2 regions of the Nonomuraea sp. NPDC005983 genome follow, and region 2 is predicted to be linked to the other one. Evidence: predicted binding sites of a transcription regulator. Region 2 holds the regulator's gene; the other holds the start of a gene.

Region 1 (12,034 bases), on a different contig from region 2:
GCCCACCACCTTCGCCTCCGACAGGCCCTTGGACCTGGCGGTGCGGACGTAGTCGGCCGACAGCGCGCCCAGCATGGCCGAGCGGGTCTGCCGCATCAGGATCGCGGCGAACCCCGCCCCGAGCACCAGCGCGGGCAGCAGCATCCGCTGCAGGTTGCCGGCAGGGTCCTGGCTGAACGGGACGTACCCGGACGCCGGTAGCCAGCGCAGGGTGACCGCGAACAGCAGGATGCCCAGCAGGCCCAGCCAGAAGTGCGGCACCGACAGCCCGGCCAGGCCGAAGCCGGTGGCCAGGTAGTCGGGCAGCCGTCCGCGCCGCACCGCCGCCACGATGCCCGCGCCCAGGCCGACCACCACCGCCACCAGCATGGCCAGCGCCGCCAGCTCCAGTGTCACCGGCAGCCGCTCGGCGAGGATGTCGGCCACTGGGATCTGGTCCTGCGTGGACCGGCCGAGGTTGCCCGACAGGGTCTGCCCGACGTAGTCGAGGTACTGCGCGGGCAGCGGCTTGTCCAGCCCGAACTCGTGGCGGATCGTCTCGACCACGGCCGGAGAGGCCTCCTGGCCCGCCATGACCACGGCGGGGTCGCCTGGCAGCGCCCTGATCCCGAGGAAGATCAGGACGCTGGCCAGGAACAGCACGAGCACCGCCGATCCGCAGCGCCTGAGGATGAACCAGAGCATTACGCGGCGAACCCAGCGGTGACGAACCGGGGCAGGCCGTCCTTGAAGTACTGGACTCCGGCGACCGTCTTGTGCATGCCCAGGTAGTACTTGTTGTGGTACAGGTACAGCACCCCGCGCACCTCGGCCGCCTTCTGCATGGCCTTGGCGTACAGCGCGGCCCGCTCGGTCACGTCCGTGGCCGCCGCGGCCTCCTTGATCGGGTCGTCGATGCCCGGGTCGGACATGCCGCCGTAGTTGTTGCTGCCCTGGGTGGTGATCAGGTTCGTCAGGTTGCCGTCGGGGTCCACCCGGCCCGACCAGCCGTTCAGCACCGCGTCGAACTTGCCGGACTTGCCCTGCTCCAGCGTGGCGACGAACTCGGCGGTCTGCACGCTGACGTTGAAGCCCGCCTCCTTGGTCATCTGCTGGATGACCTGGGCCAGCCGCTGGTTCGTCGCGTCGTTCGGCGCGGTCAGCGTGACCGGGATCGGCGTGGGCACGCCCGACGCCTGCACGAGTTGCTCGGCCTTGGCCAGGTCACGCTTGGGGCACTGCAGGCCGGCGTCGCGGAACTGGCTGTCCTTGGCGACGGGGAAGCAGTCGGCCTCGTACAGGCCGTTGTAGACCGTCTTGTTGATCACGTCGCGGTCGAGCGCGAGGTCGAACGCCTCGCGCAGCTGCGGGCTCTTGGCCAGCGCGGTGTTGACCGGGCCCGGCTTCTCGGTGGAGCCGCCGGCGTTGCCGACGTTGATCGTGATGCCGTAGTAGCCGAGCCCGCCGCCGGACACGACCTTGAGGTTGGGGTCGGCCTGGACACCCGCGACCGTCGTGGTGGCGAGCTGGTCGGCCACCTGCACGTCGCCGGATTTCAGGTTCGCGGCCCGGACGTTCGGGTCCACGATGATTTTGTATACGATCTTGTCGAGCTTGACCTTGGCGGCGTCGTAGTAGTCGGCCGCCCTCTCCAGCACGATCTGGCTGCCGGAGGTCCGGCCGGCGAACGTGAACGGGCCGACGCAGACAGGGCCGGCGCCGAAGTTGTCGCCCCCGGCGTCGAGCGCCTTGGGCGACATGATCATCCCGGCGCGGTCGGCGAGCTGCGCCGTGAGCGGCGTGAAGGCCCGCTTGAGGGTGAGCTTCACGGTGGACGCGTCCACGACGGTCACCTTCTCGACCGCCTCCAGGTCGGCCTGGCGGGACGACTTCTCCCAGGTGCGATGGCGGTCCAGCGACTTCTTGACCGCCTCGGCGTCGAACGCCGTGCCGTCGTTGAACTTCACGCCCTGGCGCAGCTTGATCGTCACTTCCTTGCCGTCGCCCGAGACGTCCGGCAGGGCGGTGGCGAGCTGTGGCACCAGCGTGGACTTGGCGTCGATGTCGAAGAGCTTCTCGCACATGTTCGCGAACACCTCGCGGCCCACCAGCGTGGTGGAGCTGCTCGGGTCGAGCGCGTCGGGGTCGGCGTTGAGCGCGACGTTCAGCGTGCCGCCGCCCTTCACCGCGCGGTCGTCCGCCGAGGCGTCGGCCACGGACGGGGGAGCGGACGTGCCGCTCGAACCGCTGCCGCCGCAAGCCGCCAGTGCGAGTGGGAGTACGGCGAGCGCCGCGACGAGCCTGGGGGACGGTCTCATGCTGCCTCCGAAGGGGGGAACGTTTGGGAGACTGTATACAAGACCTTACATTTCAGCGGTATTTCCAGGCCTCATGTTGTTATCTGAGTGTTTTCTAATCGTTCGGGTGTTTTGTTGTACGGCCGATGGCCGTGAGGAACGATCGCCGGGCCGCGGCCACGTGCGCGACGGCCCTCGCCTGCGCCTCGTCCTCGTCGCCCGCCGCGATCGCCTCGCACAGGCTCAGGTGCTCAGTCCACGAGTGCGGGCCGCGCACGGCGGCGGTCTGGCTGAACACCCACTGCGCACGCTGCAGCATCGGCGTCATCATCAGGTTCAGGTACGAGTTCCCCGCCACCTCGCCCACCGCCAGGTGGAAGGACGTGTTGAGATCGGCCACCTGCTCCAGCCGCCCGTTCTCGACGGCCTCCTTGGCCGTCTCCAGCACCCGCCGCAGCCGCTCGGCCCCCTGGGGTGTCCGCTTGCGCGCGGCCAGCCGGGCGGCCAGCCCCTCGATCGCCATCCGCACGTCGAACAGCTCCTCGGCCTCCTCCGCGGACAGCCGGGCCACCGTCGCCCCGATCCGGGGAATGACCTGCACGAACCCCTCGGCGGCCAGCACCCGGATGGACTCGCGCACCGGGTTGCGGGAGACCCCGAGCAGCGCGGCCAGCCGATCCTCGATCAGCCGCTCGCCCTGCGCGAGCTCGCCGGACACGATGCGCCGCCGTATCTCCGCGGTCACCTCGTCGCGCAGGGTGCGATGAGTTCCGCCCAGTGTCAGATCAGTCATTTGACCGCTAATCGTATACAAGCCCCGCCCTTGGTGAGCGCCGCAGCCACCACAGGCGAGGAGACGGCCCAGGGATGCGGTGTCGCAGGGAGAGGGGCGTCAGGCGCGGAGTCGCAGGCCTCGTGGAGTCGGGTGGAAGCCCGCCGCCTCCAGCGCCGCCGCCAGCGGGGAGTCGACGATCGAGGCGCCGTCGGCCCGCTCGACTGTCAGCTTGCCGAGCGCGCCGTCGCGGACGGCCAGCGCCAGCGCGTCGACCGCCGGCTGCAGCCGATCGCCGTCGGTGAACGACAACAGCGTCTTGCCGCCCCGCTCCACGTACAGCACCAGGAACCCGTCGACCAGCACCACCAGTGACCCCGCCTTCCTGCCGGGCTTGTGCCCCACGTCACCCGGATGGGACGGCCACGGCAGAGCGGCCCCGTACGGATTGGCCGGATCGGCGGCGGCCAGCACCACCGCCCTTCGCGCCCCCGCACGATCACCACCCGCGCCGAAGGCCTCGCCACCACCGGGCGGCCCGCCTGGCGTCGGCGCGCTCGACCCGGTGATGCCCGGAGCCATCGCGCGCATCCGGTCAACGGCACCCGGCAGGGCGAACTGGGCGCCGCCCAAGCCCTCCACGAAGTACCCCCGGCGGCACCGCCCGCTCTCCTCGTACGTACGCAGCACCTGGTACACCGGCGTGAACCCGCCAGGAAGCCGCTCCGACGTCACCGCCCCGCGGGTCACCACCCCGTGCCGCTCCAGCAGCACCTCCGCCTGGGCCTGGGCCCGCAGGGTCGCGTCGGCCGCCGGCGAGGGCAGCAGCCACCACCGGCCGCCCACGGTGGGCGGCCCGCTCCGGCTCGGCAGCACCGCCCGCCTGCGGCGCGTGGTCGCCGGCCGGTGCGCGGGACGTCCGGACCCGAGGGTCGCGCGCAGCGGAGCCAGCGTGTCGCCCGACACCCGCCCCGACCACACCAGATCCCACAACACCGAGGCCAGCGCCGCGTCGTCGAGCGAGCCGAGCTGGTCGGACAGCCCGCGGAAGAACAGCGCGCCACCCCCGCCCAGGACCTCCAGCACCTGCTCGTGCACCGGCGTCATCGTGATCTCGCCCGGCTCGGGCATCAGCAGCGGCGCGGTGTCGGCGAAGTACAGCGACACCCATCCGTCGCCGCCGGGCAGCGACCCCTGCCCTGCCCAGATCACCTCGCCGGACGAGGTCAGCTCGTCGAGCAGCGCCGGATGGTAGCCGGGCACCCGCGACGGCAGCACCAGCGTCTCCAGCGCCGACGCGGGCACCGCCGCCCCTTGGAGCTGCTCGATGGAGTGGACGAGCGCGTCCATCGCCCGCGCAGCTCCGGCGCCGCTCGCGCCGTGACCACCCGCGCCCGACGAGGGCCCGGTGACGCCGTGCCAGGCGGACGCGAACAGCGCCAGCGTCTCCGGCGCGACCGGCTCGACCTCCTTGCGCAGCCGGGCCAGCGACCTGCGCCGCAGCATCCGCAGGACGCCCGCGTCGCACCACTCCTCGCCCCTGCCTCCGGGCCGGAACTCGCCGCTGACCACCCGCCCGGCGGCCGCCAGCCGGCGCAGCGCGTCGGTCACCACCGCGACGCCGAGCCCGAACCGGGCCGCCGCCGTTCCGGCGTGGAAGGGCCCGCGCGTGCGGGCGTGCCGCGCGACGAGGTCGGCGAGCGGATCGGCCATCGGCTCCAGGAACACGTGCGGGACCCCGACGGGCAGCGGCACGCCGAGGGCGTCGCGCATCCTGGACGCGTCCTCGATCGACACCCACTGCTCCTCGCCCGCGATCCGCACCCTGATCGCCCTGCGCGCCCGCTCCAGCTGCTCCAGCCAGGCCGGATCGCCGCCGCGCACGCTCACGTCGGGCGCCAGCAGCGGCCCGTGTGAGCGCAGCAGGTCGGCGAGGTCTTCGGCGTCGCGCAGCGGACGGTCGAGCCTGGCCAGCTCGCGCTCGCTGTCGGAGATCACGTCGGGGTCGAGCAGCTCGCGCAGGTCGGCCTGGCCGAGCAGCTCGGCGAGCAGCGCGGTGTCGAGCGCCAGCGCCTGCGCGCGCCGCTCGGCCAGCGGCGCGTCGCCCTCGTACATGAACGCGCCCACGTAGTGGAACAGCAGGGACGCGGCGAACGGCGACGCCTGCGACGTCTCGACCTCCACCACCCGCACCCTGCGCGCGGCGATGTCGCGCATGAGCTGGACCAGCCCCGGCACGTCGAACACGTCCTGGAGGCACTCGCGCATCGTCTCCAGCACGATCGGGAACGAGGCGTACTGCGAGGCCACGCCCAGCAGGTGGGCGGCCCGCTGGCGCTGCTGCCAGAGCGGGGTGCGCCTGCCCGGAGTCCGGCGGGGCAGCAGCAACGCCCGCCCCGCGCACTCCCTGAACCGCGACGCGAACAGCGCCGAACCGCCCAGCTCCTCGGTGACGATCTGCTCGATCTCCTCGGCGTCGAACGCGGCCACGTCGGAGGGCGGCTCGGCCAGCGTGTCGGGGATGCGCAGCACGATGCCGTCGTCGGAGTGGATGGCCTGCACGTCGACGCCGTAGCGCTCGCGCAGCCGCCGGTTGATCGCCAGCGCCCACGGCGCGTGCACCCGCGCCCCGTAGGGGGAGTGGATCACCACGCGCCAGTCGCCCAGCTCGTCGTGGAACCGCTCGACCAGCAGCGTGCGATCGTCGGGGACGTACCCCGTGGCCTCGCGCTGCTCCTTGAGATAGGCCACCAGGTTGCCGGAGGCGTACTCGTCGAGCCCGGCGGCCCGCATCCGGTCGGTCGAGTCGTGCCCGGCCTGCTCGCGCAGGAACCCGCCGATGGCCCTGCCCAGCTCGGCCGGACGCCCCGGGGCGTCGCCGTGCCAGAACGGCAGCTTGCCCGGCTGGCCGGGAGCGGGGGAGACCAGCACCCGGTCGGCCGTGATGTCCTCGATCCGCCAGGAGGTCGCGCCCAGCACGAACACGTCGCCGACGCGCGACTCGTACACCATCTCCTCGTCGAGCTCGCCCACCCTGGACGCCTTCTCGCCCACCAGGAACACGCCGAACAGCCCACGGTCGGGGATCGTGCCGCCGTTGGTCACCGCCAGCCGCTGCGCCCCCGGCCGCCCGCGCAGCGCGCCCGTCACGCGGTCCCAGACGATGCGCGGACGCAGCTCGGCGAACTCCTCGCTCGGGTAGCGCCCCGCCAGCATGTCGAGCGTCGCCTCCAGGGCGGCGCGCGGCAGCGTGGCGTAGGGAGCGGCCCGCTTGACCACGGACTCCAGCTCGTCGACGGTCCACTCGTCGAGCGCGGTCATCGCCACGACCTGCTGGGCCAGCACGTCGAGCGGGTTGCGCGGGTAGCGCAGCTCCTCGATCTGACCGCTCTTCATCCGCTCGGCCACCACGGCCGTCTGCACCAGGTCGCCCCGGTACTTGGGGAAGATCACGCCCTTGGACACCGCGCCCACCTGGTGGCCGGCACGCCCGATGCGCTGCATCCCGCTGGCCACGCTCGGCGGCGCCTCCACGCAGGCGACCAGGTCGACGGCGCCCATGTCGATGCCCAGCTCCAGGCTGGACGTGGCGACCACGGCAGGCAGCCGCCCCGACTTCAGCGCCTCCTCGATCTGCGCCCGCTCCTCCTTCGACACCGACCCGTGGTGCGCCCGCACGATCTCCGTGACCACGCCCTTGCTGGACCCGGCCTGCGCCATCATCTCGGCGGGGGGGCGGCGCATCGGCCCGGTGTCCTCGTGGTTCTCCGGAGCGCTCTCCCAGATCGCCAGGTCGACCGCCTCCAGGCCCTGCCGTCGGCCGTAGGCCAGCTCGTTCAACCTGGTGCAGAGCCGCTCCGCGAGCCTTCTGGAGTTGGCGAACACGATCGTCGAGCTGTGCGCCTCGATCAGGTCGAACAGGTGGTCCTCGACGTGCGGCCAGATCGACCGGTTCGCGGGCTCCGGCGCGAACTCCTCCTCGGCCGGCTTGCGGGCCTCCAACTCGGTCATGTCCTCGACGGGCACGACCACCTCGATCTCGATCCGCTTCTCCGACGGCGGCTGCACCACCGTCGCGGGACGGACCCCGCCCAGGAACGCCGCCACCTCGCTCACCGGACGCACCGTCGCCGACAGCCCGATGCGCTGCGCGGGCCGGTCGAGCAGCGCGTCGAGCCGTTCGAGGCTCAACGCCAGATGCGCGCCGCGCTTGGTCGCTGCCACCGCGTGCACCTCGTCGACGATCACCGTCTCCACGCCGCGCAGCGCCTCCCGAGCCTGGCTGGTGAGCAGCAGGAACAGCGACTCGGGCGTGGTGATCAGAATGTCGGACGGCTTGGCCGCGAACCGCCGCCGGTCTTCGGCCGGGGTGTCGCCCGACCTGATCGACACCGAGATCTCCGGCACGGGCAGCCCCAGCCGCCGGGCCGTCTGCCTGAGCCCGGCCAGCGGCGCCCGCAGGTTGCGCTCGACGTCGACGGCCAGCGCCTTCAGCGGTGACACGTACAGCACGCGGGTGCCCTTGCGCTCCGCCGGTTCGGCGGCGAGCCGGTCGAGCGACCACAGGAACGCCGCCAGCGTCTTGCCCGACCCGGTGGGCGCGACGACCAGCGTGTTGTCGCCGCGCGCGATGGACTCCCACGCGCCCTCCTGGGCGGACGTGGGAGCGGCGAAGGCTCCCGAGAACCATTGCCTGGTCACCTGGGTGAAGTGGTTGAGCGCGCTCACCAGCACATACTGCCTCGCCCCACCGACAGAAAACGCAATCGCGCCTCCGCGAGAGGTTGAGCCGGGCCGCAGGGGGACATACAGCGACCGTGACCGTTGACAACGTCCCCATCGAGGCCCGCCACGAGGACATCAAAGGCCGCTACCTCTTACCGCACCGGCCCTCCAGCAGCGCTCGCGGCCTCCACCACTTCGCCCTGGTCTCCTCCGACGTGGAGCGGACGATCCAGTTCTACCAGGAGCTCCTGGAGTTCCCCCTCACGGAGATCTTCCAGAACCGCGACTACAAGGGTTCCAGCCACTTCTTCTTCGACATCGGCAACGGGAACCTGCTCGCCTTCTTCGACTTCCCCGGCCTGGATCTCGGCCCGTACCAGGAGGTACTCGGCGGGCTGCACCACATCGCGATCTCCGTCGACCCCGCCACCTGGGAGAGGCTGCGCGGGAAGCTGGAGATGGCCGGCGTGCCGCACCAGATCGAAAGCGGCGCCTCCATCTACTTCAATGACCCCGACGGCGCCCGGCTGGAGCTGCTCGCCGACCACCTGGGTGAGATGTACGGCTCGCGCGTGCTCTGACCGCGTTGTGGCTATCGGCGCGAGGCCCTGCGCGCCCTCGGCCTGCCCGCACGCGGCTCCTGCCGGATGTCGGCGTGCCTCTCCGATCTCTCGGCCTTCTCCTTCTGGACCGTCAGACGCTGCGCCAGGCGGAGATGGCGGCGCTTGACGCGATTCGCCTTCGTCTTCGTGCTCTTCGGGGGCGCGGACTTCGGGGTCTTCGGCATGTGGACGTCCTACCCACACCCCCGGCGGTTCCATACTTGGCACATGCGCCTGACCGAGTTCTGGAGACGGATGCGTGAACATTTCGGCGACACCTACGCCGAGTCGTGGGCGCGCGACTACGTGATCGCACCGCTGGGAAGCCGCACCGTGACGCAGGCGCTGGCCGACGGCGAGAGCGCCAAGACCGTCTGGCGGGCGGTCTGCCAGGTGGAGGACGTCTCACCCCGGCTGCGCTAGCTCCAGCGTCTCCCGCAGCATGCGGGCCGTCCTCTCCAGCTCGTCGGCCTTGCCCTGGCCGCCGGGCGACCACAGGAAGAGCCAGCCGCGGTGCGAGGGGGCGGCGAAGACGAGGGTCTGCCGTCCGGTACGCGGATGCCAGACCCACAGCACCGGGTCGTCGGCGCCGATCATGCGGCTCGCGAGCCCCTGGCCCGGCAGACGCGCGGCGAGAGCCTCAAGATGCGAACGTCGTTCTCCGGTGTACGTGCTCGCCACGTCGCCGCCTCCAACCTTTCAACCAGAGTCTCCCCAGCTCACGAGGCGTGACAACACGCGTGGGGCGACGCGCATCCGGCGATCGCCCACCGGAACCGGACGACCACGCGGGGGCGGCGTTCCAGCGCGCGGACGCGCACCACGCTCCGGTGCGAGCGCCGACGGTTCGGTCCGTGAGCCGGCACTTGGGCCCGTGCGCCGACGGTTCGCTTGCGTGACGACGCTTCGGCCCCGTGCGCCGGACGTCCCTCTCTCCTGTCCGTCCTCTCGCCTGCCCAACTGCCCGGTTGCCTCTCTGCCCCCGTCCTCTCACGTGTCCAGGACTGCTCCGCGCGACCAGGGCCGTTCCACGCGACTGGAACTGCTTCACGCGACCGGGAACGCCCCCGCGCGGCCGAGACCGCTTCACGGGACCGGGAGCGCCTCGGGAGAGCAGGACCACCCCGCCCCGAAGCAGGGCCGCTCCGCGTGACCGGACTGCCCCGGCGCGGCTGGGACCGTTTCGCCTGTGCCGGGACCGCCCCGCGCCTGTGACCTGGGCCGATATCGATCAAGGTTTCACCGGCGAGCGCCCGAGCTGCGCCGTCACAGGACGGCCGGAGTGCCGCGCGGTCGTTGGCGTGTTCGGGTGTGATCGAACAGTCGTTCGGCTACCATGGGCACACGTCTTTCCCTGACAACGCGGAAATTGTCGGTGGCAGGCCGTAGCTTTCACTCGACTGACCCGACCACACAACTCTCCAGAGGGAGTTCCCATGGCTATCAACGACCGCGAGAAGGCCCTTGAGACCGCCCTCGCTCAGATCGAGCGGCAGTTCGGCAAGGGCTCCGTGATGCGCCTCGGCGACGACGCCCGAGCTCCCATCGAGGTGATCCCGACGGGCTCGATCTCCCTGGACGTCGCGCTCGGCATCGGCGGCCTGCCGCGCGGCCGGATCGTCGAGATCTACGGTCCCGAGTCCTCGGGTAAGACCACGATCGCCCTGCACGCCGTGGCCAACGCCCAGCGCGCCGGAGGCATCGCGGCCTTCATCGACGCCGAGCACGCCCTCGACCCCGAGTACGCCAAGAAGCTCGGTGTCGACACCGACGCGCTGCTGGTCTCCCAGCCCGACACCGGTGAGCAGGCGCTGGAGATCGCCGACATGCTGATCAGGTCGGGCGCCGTCGACATCATCGTCATCGACTCGGTGGCGGCCCTGGTGCCCAAGGCCGAGATCGAGGGCGAGATGGGCGACAGCCACGTCGGCCTCCAGGCCCGCCTGATGTCCCAGGCCCTGCGCAAGGTCGCGGGCGCACTCAACAGCACCGGCACCACCGCCATCTTCATCAACCAGCTCCGCGAGAAGATCGGCGTCATGTTCGGCTCGCCCGAGACCACGACGGGTGGTAAGGCGCTCAAGTTCTACGCTTCTGTCCGCCTTGACATCCGCCGCATCGAGACGCTGAAGGACGGCACCGAGGCGGTCGGCAACCGCACCAGAGTCAAGGTCGTCAAGAACAAGATGGCTCCGCCGTTCCGCGTCGCCGACTTCGACATCCTGTACGGCGTGGGCGTCTCCCGCGAAGGCGGCCTGATCGACATGGGCGTCGAGCACGGCTTCGTCCGCAAGTCCGGTGCCTGGTACACCTACGAGGGCGACCAGCTGGGCCAGGGCAAGGAGAACGCCCGCAACTTCCTGAAGAACCACCCGGACATGGCCAACGAGATCGAGAAGAAGATCAAGGACAAGCTGGGCGTCGGCGCCCGTCTCGACGCGCCTGCCGAGCCCGCCGCCGCCCCGGCCCCGGCGGCCGCCTCCTCGGGCCGTGGCTCCAAGTCCGCCACCCCGAAGCCTGGTGACGTCTGATCGGCGACCGCATGACTGACGATCCGCCGCAGGCGCCCCACTCACACGACTGGGGCGCCTGGCTCGACCTCCCCGCTGCCCAGCGGACCCGATACACCCCGCCCACCCCCTCGCCACGGCCAGACGAGCCACTGGAGGGCACCCACCGCGCCAACTCCCACGGATCCCACACGAGCCCCCAGCCTGACACGTCACCAGGCACGCCGTCCGACCTGTCACCAGGCACTCCACCAGGCCCATCCGATGACGGGCGGCCCTCATCCGCTGCCTCGTCACCGCCCCGTGGCTCCGCGTCGACCCCGGCGCGGGCCTGGCCCACCCTTGACGAATGGCGCAACCGCGCCCGTCCTGCTGTTGACCGCGAGGCCCCTCCCGCCGACAACAGGTCGTCCTTCGCATTCCCCGAAGAGGACATCCGTGTCCAGCGCAGCGGCCGGTCAGAGAGCGAACGCCACCTGGCCCGAGGCGCCAAGGAAACAGGCCTCGACCAAGAAGCCGGAGAAGAACGCCCTGCCCATGACGAGCCCGGGGCGCATCCCGGCCAAGACGAGCCCTGGGCGCAGCCGAGCCAGGGCGGGTTGCAGATGGAGCCTGCGCTGGGCGGGTCGCGTTCGCAGCCGGGTCAGGGGCGGCAGCGAGTGGAAACCGAACACGACAGGTCCGAAGCGCAGCCGAGTCACGGCCGACCACGAGCCGACTCTGCCCAGGACGGGGTGGGAGCGTGGTCGGGGTGGGGTGAGCCGCAGGCGGAGTCTGCTCGGAGCGGGGAGCCTGCTCAGGGTGGTGCTCGGAGGCGGTCAGGTAGGGGTGGAGCAGGTGCACGGGCCAGGCGAGGTGGCCGGGGGCGTCGGGGGAGCGATTGGCTGCCCGACGGGCCCGACGCGGAGACGCCCGCCGACGCGGGGCCGCCGGCTGATCCGGAATCGGTGGCCCGAGCCATCTGTCTCAGGCTCCTCACGATGGCCCCCAAGACCCGAGCCCAGCTCGCCGAGGCGCTGCGGAAGCGCGACGTCCCTGACGAGGCTGCCGAGGCGGTGCTCGACCGGTTCTCCGAGCTCGGTCTGATCAACGACGAGGCGTTCGCCGAAGCCTGGGTCGACTCCCGCCACCATGGCCGCGGCCTCGCCA
Region 2 (12,034 bases):
GCGGCCGAGAAGATGCCCAGGGCCGCCCGCTCGTCGTACGGCAGGTGGTCGAGGGCCAGGCGACGGAAGATGTAGTCCATCACCGAGGTGGCCATCCGGATGTCCGGGTCGTCGGTCATCCCGGCGGGCTCGAAGCGCATGTTGACGAACTTGCTCATGTACGTCTCGAGCGGCACGCCGTACTGGAGGCCGATCGAGATCGCCACCGAGAAGGCGTCCATGACGCCCGCCAGGGTCGAGCCCTGCTTGGACATCTTGAGGAAGACCTCGCCCAGACCGTCGTCGGGGTAGGACGACGCGGTCATGTACCCCTTCGCGCCGCCGACCGTGAACCGGGTGGTCATGCTCGGACGCTGGTTGGGCATCCGGCGCCTGGTGGGCCGGTTGACCTCGATAACCTTGACCTCGGGCACGCTCTCGGTCTTGGCCTCGGTCTTGGCTTCGTCCTTCTTGCCCGCGGCCGACAGCGGCTGGCCGACCTTGCAGTTGTCGCGGTAGACGGCCAGCGCCTTGAGGCCGAGCTTCCAGCCCTCCAGGTAGACCTGCTCGATGTCGTCGATCGTGGCCGACTCGGGCAGGTTCACCGTCTTGGAGATCGCGCCCGACAGGAACGGCTGCGTGGCGGCCATCATCCGGACGTGGCCCATCGGCGCGATCGCCCGCTCGCCCATCGCACAGTCGAACACCTCGTAGTGCTCGTGCTTGAGGCCGGGGGCGTCGACGACGTGGCCGTGCTCGGCGATGTACTCGACGATCGCCTCGTTCTGCTCCTGCTGGTAGCCGAGCTGCTTGAGCGCCCGCGGGATCGTCTGGTTGACGATCTGCATGGACCCGCCGCCCACCAGCTTCTTGAACTTGACCAGCGCGAGGTCGGGCTCGATGCCGGTGGTGTCGCAGTCCATCATCAGGCCGATGGTGCCGGTCGGGGCCAGCAGCGACGCCTGGGCGTTACGGTAGCCGTTCTTCTCGCCGATCCTGAGGCACTCGGACCACTGGCGGGACGCCTCGGCGTGGATCTTCCCGTCCATGGAGCCGATCGTGCGCAGGTCGTCGTTGGCGGCGGCGTGCTTGCGCATGACCCGCTTGTGCGGCTCGGCGTTGCGCGCATAGCCGTCGTACGCCCCGACGACCCCGGCCAGCTCGGCGCTGCGCCGGTAGGAGACGCCGGTCATCAGGCTGGTGATCGCGCCCGCGACCGCACGGCCGCCGTCGGAGTCGTAGGCGTGGCCGGTGGCCATGAGCAGCGCGCCCAGGTTGGCGTAGCCGATGCCGAGCTGCCGGTAGGCGCGGGTGGTCTCGCCGATCTTCTCGGTCGGGAAGTCGGCGAACGTGATCGAGATGTCCATCGCGGTGATGATCAGCTCGGTCAGCTTGACGAAGTTCTGCACGTCGAAGGAGTTGTCGTCCTTCAGGAACTTCAGCAGGTTGATGCTGGCCAGGTTGCACGAGGAGTTGTCGAGGTGCACGTACTCCGAGCACGGGTTCGACGCCGTGATGCGGCCGGTCTCGGGCGTGGTGTGCCAGTCGTTGATCGTGTCGTCGTACTGCAGGCCGGGGTCGGCGCACTCCCAGGCGGCCTTGGCCATCTTGCGGAACAGGCCGCGGGCGTCGACCGTCTCGATCACCTCGCCCGTCAGGCGGGCACGCAGGCCGAAGTCGCCGCCCTTCTCGACCGCGCGCATGAACTCGTCGGACACGCGCACCGAGTTGTTGGCGTTCTGGTACTGCACCGAGACGATGTCCTTGCCGCCCAGGTCCATGTCGAACCCGGCGTCGCGGAGCGCGCGGATCTTGTCCTCCTCGCGCGCCTTCGTCTCGATGAACTCCTCGATGTCGGGGTGGTCGACGTCCAGCACGACCATCTTGGCCGCCCGGCGGGTCGCGCCGCCGGACTTGATGGTGCCCGCGCTCGCGTCGGCGCCGCGCATGAAGCTCACCGGGCCGCTCGCCGTGCCGCCACTGGAGAGCAGCTCCTTGGACGAGCGGATCCGCGACAGGTTCACGCCCGAACCCGAGCCGCCCTTGAAGATCACGCCCTCTTCCTTGTACCACTCCAGGATCGACTCCATCTGGTCGTCCACGGAGAGGATGAAACAGGCGCTGACCTGCTGCGGGCTCTGCGTGCCCACGTTGAACCAGACGGGCGAGTTGAACGCGAAGACCTGGTGGACCAGGGCGTGCTTCAGCTCGTGGTCGAAGATCTCGGCGTCCTCGTCGCTGGCGAAGTAGCCGTTCTCGACGCCCGTCCTGGTGTAGACGCTCACCACCCGGTCGACGAGCTGCTTCAGGCTCCACTCGCGCTGCGGCGTGCCGACCGCGCCACGGAAGTACTTGGTCGTCACGATGTTGGCCGCGTTGACCGACCAGGACTCGGGGAACTCGACGCCCCGCTGCTCGAAGTTGATCGAGCCGTCGCGCCAGTTGGTCATGACGACGTCGCGGCGCTCCCACGTGATGTCGTCGTACGGATGCACGCCGGGCTGGGTGAAGATCCGCTTCATCTTCAGACCCTTGCGCGGACGCTTACCTCCGCGCGCGACTGAACCGCTGGCCGTCTCCGTCATGACTCCCCCTTCTCCGCCTTCAACTGTTCGATCTCGGCCTCGAAGTCCGCCAGGCTCTCGAAACCGCGATATACCGATGCGAACCGCAGGTAGGCCACCTCGTCCAACTCCCGCAGCGGGCCCAGAATCGCCAGGCCCACCTCGTTCGAGGGAATCTCGGCCGCGCCCTTGGCTCTGATGGCCTCTTCGACCTGCTGCCCCAGCTGGGCCAGCGAATCCTCACTCACCGGCCTGCCCTGGCAGGCCCGTCGCACGCCGGCGACGACCTTGTCACGCGAGAACGGCTCCGTCACGCCGCTACGCTTGCTCACCATCAGGAGCACGGTCTCCTGGGTGGTGAACCTGCGCCCGCACTCGGGACAGGTGCGGCGGCGCCGGATGGCCGCGCCGTCGTCCGTCGAGCGGCTGTCGATGACCCTCGTGTCAGGATGGCGACAGAACGGACAGTGCACGCTTTCGCCTCCCGGACCCGCGGCCACCACAGGCGTCAAGAGCCCTTTTCCGTACGCTCACGCGCGCCCCATGGAGAACCATGGTGCGGTCACGGAAACACAAGGTGTGGTGAACTACATCGGTGTAACTACTAGATGTTGTGGTCCAACCGTAGAAGCGCGCGACCATGAACGCAAGTTGGCGGACCCCCTCCCGCCGAAGTCGCTGATCAGCGTGTCCTCCCCGGTGTGTCGCCGACAACAACCGCCGCGACGGCGATGTTCCTGCACACACAGGTCACTTCGGTTGTGTGCGAACACGCAGGTGAACCGCGATCACAGCAGCATCGACCGGCACATGCGCGACACCGCGCATCCACTCTTTCCAAGGGTTCACCCGCCGGGCCCGTCGATCCGGATTCCCCGTTGACGGCGGGAGTCGGTAGGTTCAGCGCCCATGGACGGGATAGCAGCAACCGTCGCCGCGGCAGCGGGGATGTTCGCCGGCACCAACGTGGACGACCTCGTCGTGCTCACCGTGCTGTTCCTGTCGGCGCGCACGACCGGGGCCCCGAGGGCGTGGCAGATCTGGGCGGGCCAGTACGCGGGGGTGGCGGCGCTCGTGGCCCTGTCGGTGGTCGCGGCCCTGGGCCTGACCATCCTCCCGGACGACTGGGTCGGCCTCCTGGGGCTGGTCCCGCTCGCGCTCGGGGTGCGCGGCCTGGTCTCGGCCGTCCGCGGCGGCGGAGGGTCCGCGCCCGCCGTCGCGTCCGGCCTGGTCGCGGTGACGGGGGTCACGGTCGCCAACGGCGCGGACAACGTCTCCGTCTACACGCCGGTGTTCCGGACGATCGGCACCGGCCCCACGGTCGTGACCGTCCTCGTGTTCGCCATCGGGGTGGCCGTGTGGTGCGTGGCGGGGGCGTGGCTCGGCTCGCACAAGCGGGTCATCGAGATCGTCGAACGGTACGGGCAGTGGCTCGTGCCCGGGGTGTTCATGGCGATCGGCGCGCTCATCGTCCTCGAGTCAGGCGTCATCGCAAGGCTCTTCTGACTCCCCCGCCCGCACCCCGACGGGGCCGCGCGACACCCGAACCTCTCCCCTGACTTCGCCGAGCGTGTCGGCGCCCCCTACCGCGCCACTGGCAGCACCGACTCGCCCCTGGTCACGGGTGCTGCTGAGGCGAGGCCGGCCGCCCGGGTGCCCAGCCAGAACCCGCCGAGAGACAGCAGCGCCACCCCGACCACCAGCACGATCCGCCCGCGCCGCGTCAGCCGCAGCGGCGGCCTGCGCGCTCTCGTCGGCGGTACGCCGTCCTGCCTGGGGGCGCGGACGATCCGGCCCGCGTCCACTCGCCGTCCACCCGCCGGACGTCTGTCAGCACTCCCCCGCCGTGCCGCGTCCGGCGAGCCCATCTGCCGCCCCGTGCTCGTCCGCCGCTTGGGGCTCCCCTGCGATCGCGCCTTCGCACGCTTCCTGGCGCTCCCCTGGGCCACGCCTGGCTGCCGTCCGGGGGCCACCTCGCGTGGCACACCGGGTCGGTCTGCGGACGAAACCGCCTCCCCATGGGTTCGTCCGCCCTCGCCGCCGGCGCGCCCCTGGTCGAGCGGGCGCGGGGCCGCTCGACGCCCTCCCGGATACCCCCGGGGGACTCTCGGCGCGCCCGGCGCGCCGTCGGCATGGCGTCGCCCTCGACGCTGGGCGTCGGCGTCGGACTCCGTGCCGGACTCCGTGTCGGACTCCGCGCGCGGCGGCGGCACCAGCCACAGCCTCGGCCCTCCCTGAGCCGCCGGCCCGCGACGCGGCCCGGACGGACCCCCAGAACCCGCCCCGGGGCGACCCACGGACCGACCCGAGGAACCCGCCACGGACCGACCCGAGGAACCCGCCACGGACCGACCCGAGGAGCCAACCGCGGAGCGACCCGAGGAGCCAACCGCGGAGCGACCTGCGGATCCCGCAACGGGACGGTGCCCGGCGCCCGGCCTCCCGGGCCGCCCCGGGGAACCGGAGGCAACCCCCGGGCCGCGACCCGTGCCGGGATCTTCGTATCCGCGACCGCGTTCGAAACCGGCCGAAGCCGGTTTTCTGTCGGAATTGCCGTTTGGATAGTGCTCAGAGTGGTTGTCGTGTGTATTGTCCGTGCCATCGCCGCCGCCCCCGATCGCGTCCGCGATGAGGGTCAGCCGCCTGGCATCGTCGCTGGTGGTGTCTGTGGTCGTGGTCGCTCGCATGATTGACCTCCCGCCCATCGTGGCCTGACGAAAAGGCCCAACAAAGATCGGCAAATCGAACACGGTGTCGATCGAACTCCCGTACGATGTTGTACACCACGCTGGCAACAATTTCGAGGAAGACTCGAACAATTGTTTGAAGATGATCTTCAACAGCGATACGGTCGCTGTGTGCGACACGAAGACCACGGACCGGGAGGCTGGCCGGTGAGGCCGCCCGCCGGGCGAGGAGGAAGAGCATGAGCGAGCGGGAGGACGCGAACGGGGTTACCGACCTCGCGGTGCGTCGGCGCGACTCTCTGGGCTTGACGCCCAGGCAGCGCAAGATCCTCGAGGTGATCCGAGACTCGGTGCAGCAGCGCGGCTATCCGCCCTCCATGCGGGAGATCGGCGAGGCGGTCCAGCTGACGAGCACGTCCAGCGTGTCGCACCAGTTGACGGCGTTGCAGCGCAAGGGGTATCTGCGGCGCGACCCTCACCGGCCGCGCGCGCTTGAGGTGCGCCTGCCCGGCGAGCCCGCCCTCTGGGTCGACCCCGACGCCTCCACCGACGAGCCCACGGTGAGCAGGCCGACGGCCGCCTACGTCCCGCTCGTCGGCCGGATCGCCGCAGGTGGGCCGATCCTGGCCGAGGAGAGCGTCGAGGACGTCTTCGCGCTGCCCAAGCAGCTCGTCGGCGAGGGCACGCTGTTCCTCCTGCAGGTCGCCGGCGACTCGATGATCGACGCCGCGATCGCCGACGGCGACTGGGTCGTGGTCCGCCAGCAGCCGGTGGCCGAGAGCGGCGACATCGTGGCGGCCATGATCGAGGGCGAGGCCACGGTCAAGACCTTCAAGCGCAAGGACGGCCACGTCTGGCTCGTCCCGCACAACGCCAACTACGACCCGATCCCCGGCGACGAGGCCAGCGTCCTGGGCAAGGTCGTGGCCGTCCTGCGTCGCCTCTAGCTTCCGCGCGGCGCGGCTCCGCCTCCGGCGGGCTCCCGCGCCTGCGGCTCTCCGCTCAGCGACTGGTTCTTCGTTCTGCGGCACGGCGTCCACGCCGTGCCGCAGCGCACAGCACTCCCCCGCCGCAGCGCTAGGGGTTCAGGGGCTGGTACCCCATGTGGTGCAACAGGGCCCACAGCCGGCGCGCGATCTGCGCTGCGGTCAAGTCCTCCTCGCCGTGGAGAAGGACGAACCCGATCGCGCTGGAGAAGACGTCCTGTACGGCGCTCGGGTCGGTGTCCTTCGGGAACTGGCCGGCGTCGACGGCCTGCCGGGCCAGGTGCGCCACGGCGTCCAGCCGGGGCTGGAGGTACCGCTCGGTGTAGGCGATCACCAGTTTCGGGTAGTCCACCGAGGCGCCGATCACCCGCGCCATCAGCGCGCGGAACCGGGGTTGGCTCAGCAGTTCGGCGGTGAACTCGACCAGTTCCTCGATCGTCCGCCCGGCGGCGGGCGTGTCCAGGTCGGCGTGGCGGGCGTGCTCCAGCGCGCCCATCAGGAGATCCTCTTTGGACTGCCAGCGCCGGTAGACGGTCAGCTTCGCCACGCCGGCGCGCCGGGCGACCGCCTCGATGCTGGTACCCGCCGCCCCGCGCTCTATCAGCAGGTCCAGCGCGGCGTCCAGGATCGAGGCGTCGTTACTGGGGTCGCGTGGGCGGCCGCGGTCTACGCCGGCCACAGCACCTGGTTCAGCCATGCCGCCAGTCTGTCCGGTGCCGGACGTCCGCGCCAACCGATGTGCCCGTCGGGGCGGATCAGCAGCACGTCGCGCACGCCCGTCTCCACCGGCACGAGCGGGATCACCAGGTCGGCGCCCAGCTGTGTGGCGGCGGCAGCGGCGTGCCTGGCGGCGTCGCGTTCGTCGCCGGCGAGCACCACCCAGCAGCCCGATATCGCCGCGTGCAGCATGACCTCACCACCGTCGGAACGCCGGCACCTGATGTCCGGCATCCGGTCACCCGGACGCGGCCCCTGGGTCCACCGGTGCGAAGCGGGCGCCAGCGGTCCGCCCCGGTAGCTGATGCCCAGCTGCGACGCGGCCAGCCACAGCCGTCGTTGCACGGCCGGCAGCCGGAAGATCGGCAGGACCACCTTGTCGCGTACCAGTCGTTTCCACTCGCTGTCGGGCGACATGACGTCGACCGCGGTGCTGGTCGCCCTCAGCACGTTGCGGGCCAGCGGACGCCGCTCCCCCTCGTAGGTGTCGAGGAGCCGCTGGTCGGCGCTGCCGCGGGCCACCAGCACCAGCTTCCAGCCGAGGTTCTCCGAGTCGCCGAGCCCGGTGTTCTGCCCCTGCCCGCCGCTGGGGCTCTGAATGTGGGCCGCGTCGCCGGCCAGCAGGATCCGGCCGCGACGGTAGGAGTCGGCGAGCCGGCGGTGGATCCGGAACTCCGAGGCCCAGCGGACCTCGGCGACCGTGTCGAGGCTGACGCCGCTGCGGCGGGCGAACTCGTCCAGCACCCGGTCGGCGATCTCGCTTTCGGACAGCTGGTCCGGCAGGTCTGCCGGTGGTTCGGTGAACACCCGCCACGTGTCGTCAGGCAGGGCGGTCACCGACAGCATGTGCCCGGCGTCCATCCAGGTGGTGCTGCCGTTCCTGTCGAACGGCCACGGGGCCCGCACGTCGATCATCAGCAGGCGTTCGAAGAGTTTGCGGCCGGGGAAGCCGATCCCGGCGAGCTTGCGCACCGTGCTGTGCGCGCCGTCGCAGCCGATCAGCCAGTCGGTCTCGACCTGCTGCTCGGCGTCGTCGCCGGTGCGGACGGTGACGGTGACGCCCCTGTCGTCCTGCTGGGCCCCGACGATCCGGGTATGCCACTCGACTTCGCCGCCGAGCTCGCGGAGCCGTTGCCGCAGGGCGCCTTCGACCTCGGCCTGCGAGATCAGCAGCGTCTGTTTCGGCTGGTCCATCACGGCTTGGCCGACCTGGGACTGCAGCACGGTGCGCGATCCCTCGTTGTAGGACATGGTGAGCGAGGACTGCGACCGTTGCGGCAGGTCGCCGAGCGCGCCGACTCGTTCCAGCACCTCGGCGCCGCGTGGTTGCAGGCCGAGAGCGCGGGAGGTGGTGGCGGGGCCGGGGGCGGCATCCACGACCCGGACGGGGATGTCGTGCAGGGCCAGGTGAACGGCGAGGGCCAGGCCGGTAGGGCCGGCGCCCGCGATGAGTACGGTGTCCGTCATTTAATAAACGGTACCGTACCGATTACTAATTCGCGAGAGCGGGCGCCGCCGGGCGCTGCCACACAGGGCCACCCGCACAGCGGGAGCAGGAGAGCCGACGAGACGAGGGGCCAGGCCCTCGATGTCTGGGGAAGGGGTCCCTAAAATGCTCGGGTGAGCGACGCATTCGTGGGCAAAACCCTCAAGTCAACGCATGACGGGCTCAAGTGGGCGAAGGCCGGACCGGACGTCATCCCCGCCTGGATCGCCGACATGGACCTCCCCACAGCCCCGGCCGTGATCGAAGCCCTGCGCCGGCGGGCCGAAGGCGACCTCGGATATCCCGTCTGGCTCGAGAGCCCGCAGCCGGGGCCGCTCGCGGAGGCGTTCGCGGAGCGGATGGCCACCCGCTACGGCTGGGACGCCGACCCCTCACTGGTCCGCGCCTACAGCGACATCAACCAGGCGCTTCAGGTGCTCCTCCACGTGTGCACCAGGCCCGGCGACGGGGTGGCGCTGCACACCCCGGCCTACCACCCGTTCCTCGGCACGCTGGCGGAGATGGACCGCCCGCTGCGCCCCATCCCGCTCCGGCCCGACGGCGACTCCTGGCGCTTCGACCCGCCGGACCTGGCGGGATGCCGGGTGCTGCTGCTGGTCAACCCGCACAACCCGACCGGCCGCGTCTTCACCAGGGACGAGCTGACCGAACTGGCCGACCACGTCGAGCGCCACGACCTGCTGGTCATCGCCGACGAGATCCACGCCGACCTCGCCTACGCCCCGCACGAGCACATCCCGTTCGCCACGATCCTGCCCGAGCGGACGGTGACGCTGACCTCCGCCACCAAGGCGTTCAATCTGGGCGGCATCAGGTGCTCGGTGGCCCACATCGGCTCGCCGGACGTCAGGAAGGCGCTCGGCGCGCAGCCGTCCTTCGTCTACGGGTCGGCGCACGTGTTCGGCGTGGACGCGACGGTCGCGGCGTGGCGGCACGGGGATTCCTGGCTGGACGAGACCCGCGCCCTGCTCGACCGCAACCGCCGTACGATCGCGGAGCGCCTTCCCGAGGGGGTCGGGTACCGGCTGCCGCAGGCCACCTACCTGGCCTGGCTCGACTACGGACGTCCGGGGGCGGCCGAGCGGCTGGAGCGCGAGGCCAAAGTGATGCTGAGCGACGGCGCCGGGTTCGGCCCCGGCGGCGAGAACTTCGCCCGGCTGAACTTCGCCACCACCGAACCCGTCCTGACCGAGATCCTCAACCGGCTCGCGCGCCCGCTGGGCTAGTATTCCGACGCACGTAATGGATCACGTACACGGAGCAGTCTTGAGCCAAGACGAAGCAGCACGTATCCACAATCTGCCGGCGATCAGAGCATTGGGCGACGCTCTCGTCGACGACATCGACGGCACCTCCCCGGTGTCGCACCTGGAGGAGGCCAGCGGCTTCCCCGCGAACATGCGCATGGGAACGTGGGCCCTGGGGGTGCTCGGATGGCCCCTGGCCAACGAACACGACAAGATCGTCGGCTACGCCGAGAACAAGGTCAACAGCACGATCGAAGGCCTGCGCGCTCATCGGGACCGGCTGCACACGGTCGCCGACAACGTCCAGACCGCGGATCAGAGAAACGAGGACCATGTCCGGCGGATTTAAGATACCCATCCCCGGCGGAACCCCGGACCCGTTCCAACCTGGGGACGAGGGCGGCAACCTCAGGCTGATGCAGTACGCCACCCTCGCCACGTACGCGTTGGCCACCGTGGTCTTTCCCGTGTACGAGCGGGTGCTGGTCGGATACGGGCTGTCGGTGCCGGCCGACCCACCGGTGGTTCACAGGGCCGCGGACGGCTGGAGCGCCTTCGGAAACGGCGTCTACGCCGCGGGCAGGACAACGCAGGAGCAGCATGGCAGCGTGTCCTCGGCCAACTGGCAGGGGCCGGAACGGCAGCTTTACGGGCAGAACGTCGCCGACTACGCCCTTGCGTCGGACACCGCGTCCGACTCCGCCCACAGCCTCTCGTCGATCCTCCGATGGCTGGCCAACCTCTGGACGGCGTACATCTACCTCCATGCGGGCCTCGCGACCCTGGCGATGACCACCATGCTCAAGGCCCTGTTCGTCGGGCCGGGGAGGGTGTACGCCACGTTGGAGGCACACTCGCAGGCGATCACCGCCGAGGCGAGGGTCATCCAGCTGCGGAACTTCGTGCTCCAGCACGTGCTGGAGCTGGCACTGAAGTACGGGGCCGCCTGGATGGCCGAGCACAGCCTCACGGACGGCCTCAAGCCGCAGTACGCGGCAGGGCGTCCCAAGGCCGACACCGCCGAGGTCTGACCCGCTCCACCGGCGGGCGGGGCGCCCCGCCCGCCGGGGCACCTCAGTAGCCGAGCTTCTTACGCATGCGATCCAGCTCTCCCATCGCGTCGCCCATCATCCGATCGAAGGCCTGCTGCGCCTCGGCCACCTTCGCCCGGGCGATGTCCGGATCGCCCATGGCGGGGTCCAGTCCTCCGAACGAGCCCGTCATGATCGTGGACAGCTGCCGTTGGAGGTCGGCGTCGGCGTCGCGGATGGCAGCGAGGATCGCCTCGGACATCTCGTCGACGCTCATCCGCTTCGCCCTGGGATCGATGGCGAGCCGGCTCACGCCGCCCTGCGCGGTGCACTCGACGGCGATGTGACCGTCGGCGGCCGTGGCCCGGCCGACAGCGGCCTCGACCTCTTTCTGCGTCGCCGCGAAGTCGGCCACGCGTTTTTCGGAATCCCGCAGGAACGCCTCGACGTCGATGTTCGCGAAATTTCCGAGCGGGTTATCCACGTGTTTCCTCCATGTCGTACACGTTTCTCACGGAACGTGATAGCACAAGTCGAATTCCGGCAGTACCCGAACAGTCAGGCGGCAGCTCATGGTGTCGCGGCGATCATCGGCACCGAGCACGTCGGAGGCGATGCCGCGGTCACGGCAGCCCCTCGAACGGGACCCGGATGGATGAACACCACCCGAATCCCGTTACGGCTCCGTTACGCCTCGAGAGGGGGCAGGTCGGGAGGCGTGGCCGCGGGCCGTTCCTCCAGTGCCGCGAGCGCGAGCTCGACCGCCTTCTCCAGTTGCGGGTCGCGCCCGGCCACCCGGTCCTGCGGCGTGGTGACGACCTCGACGTCCGGGTCGACGCCGTGGTTCTCGACGCCCCAGCCCGGCCCCTCCAGCCAGAAGGAGTACCTCGGCTGGGTGACCACGGTGCCGTCCACCAGGGAGTAGCGGGAGTCGATGCCGATCACGCCGCCCCACGTGCGGGTGCCGACCAGCGGGCCGAGGCCGCGGTTCTTGATGCCCGCGCTGACGATGTCGCCGTCGGACCCGGCGTACTCGTCCGTGACGGCCACGATGGGGCCGCGCGGCGAGTCCTCCGGGTAGCGCATCGGCTCGTAGCCGCGCGCCCACGCCCAGCCGGTGACCCGCCGTGACAGCTTCTCCAGCACCAGCTCGGACGTGTGCCCGCCGCCGTTCTCCCGGACGTCCACGACCAGCCCCTCGTAGGCCATCTCGGTGCGCAGGTCACGGTGGAACTGCGCCCAGCCGGAGGCGACCATGTCGGGCACGTGCAGGTACCCGAGCCTGCCCCCGGACGCCTCGCGGACGTAGGCCCTGC

The links. The regulator LexA, encoded in region 2, represses DNA repair genes until DNA is damaged. The targets are predictions, from matches to a motif close to TCGAACANNTGTTCGA.
Region 1: a site for LexA is predicted at 9,691-9,706, ahead of recA (recombinase RecA). Genes of this name have one in related genera too.

What each region holds. Positions count from the first base shown of each region.
Region 1 covers NZ_JBEXUP010000086.1:22,004-34,037, reverse strand. Annotated here, with positions in the region: gene ABZ297_RS30805 (ABC transporter permease) at 1-684, opposite strand, end outside; gene ABZ297_RS30800 (ABC transporter substrate-binding protein) at 684-2,297, opposite strand; gene ABZ297_RS30795 (GntR family transcriptional regulator) at 2,392-3,069, opposite strand; gene ABZ297_RS30790 (ATP-dependent helicase) at 3,169-7,776, opposite strand; gene ABZ297_RS30785 (VOC family protein) at 7,866-8,354, shown strand; gene ABZ297_RS30780 (DUF3046 domain-containing protein) at 8,604-8,798, shown strand; gene ABZ297_RS30775 (hypothetical protein) at 8,781-9,056, opposite strand; gene recA (recombinase RecA) at 9,812-10,906, shown strand; gene ABZ297_RS30765 (hypothetical protein) at 11,344-11,559, opposite strand; gene recX (recombination regulator RecX) at 11,491-12,034, shown strand, end outside.
Region 2 covers NZ_JBEXUP010000007.1:112,752-124,785, reverse strand. Annotated here, with positions in the region: gene ABZ297_RS06175 (vitamin B12-dependent ribonucleotide reductase) at 1-2,564, opposite strand, end outside; gene nrdR (transcriptional regulator NrdR) at 2,561-3,016, opposite strand; gene ABZ297_RS06165 (cadmium resistance transporter) at 3,453-4,049, shown strand; gene ABZ297_RS06160 (hypothetical protein) at 4,127-4,348, opposite strand; gene lexA (transcriptional repressor LexA) at 5,470-6,177, shown strand; gene ABZ297_RS06150 (TetR/AcrR family transcriptional regulator) at 6,308-6,913, opposite strand; gene ABZ297_RS06145 (FAD-dependent monooxygenase) at 6,883-8,400, opposite strand; gene ABZ297_RS06140 (aminotransferase class I/II-fold pyridoxal phosphate-dependent enzyme) at 8,554-9,666, shown strand; gene ABZ297_RS06135 (hypothetical protein) at 9,707-10,036, shown strand; gene ABZ297_RS06130 (hypothetical protein) at 10,104-10,718, shown strand; gene ABZ297_RS06125 (YbaB/EbfC family nucleoid-associated protein) at 10,762-11,202, opposite strand; gene ABZ297_RS06120 (PDZ domain-containing protein) at 11,406-12,034, opposite strand, start outside.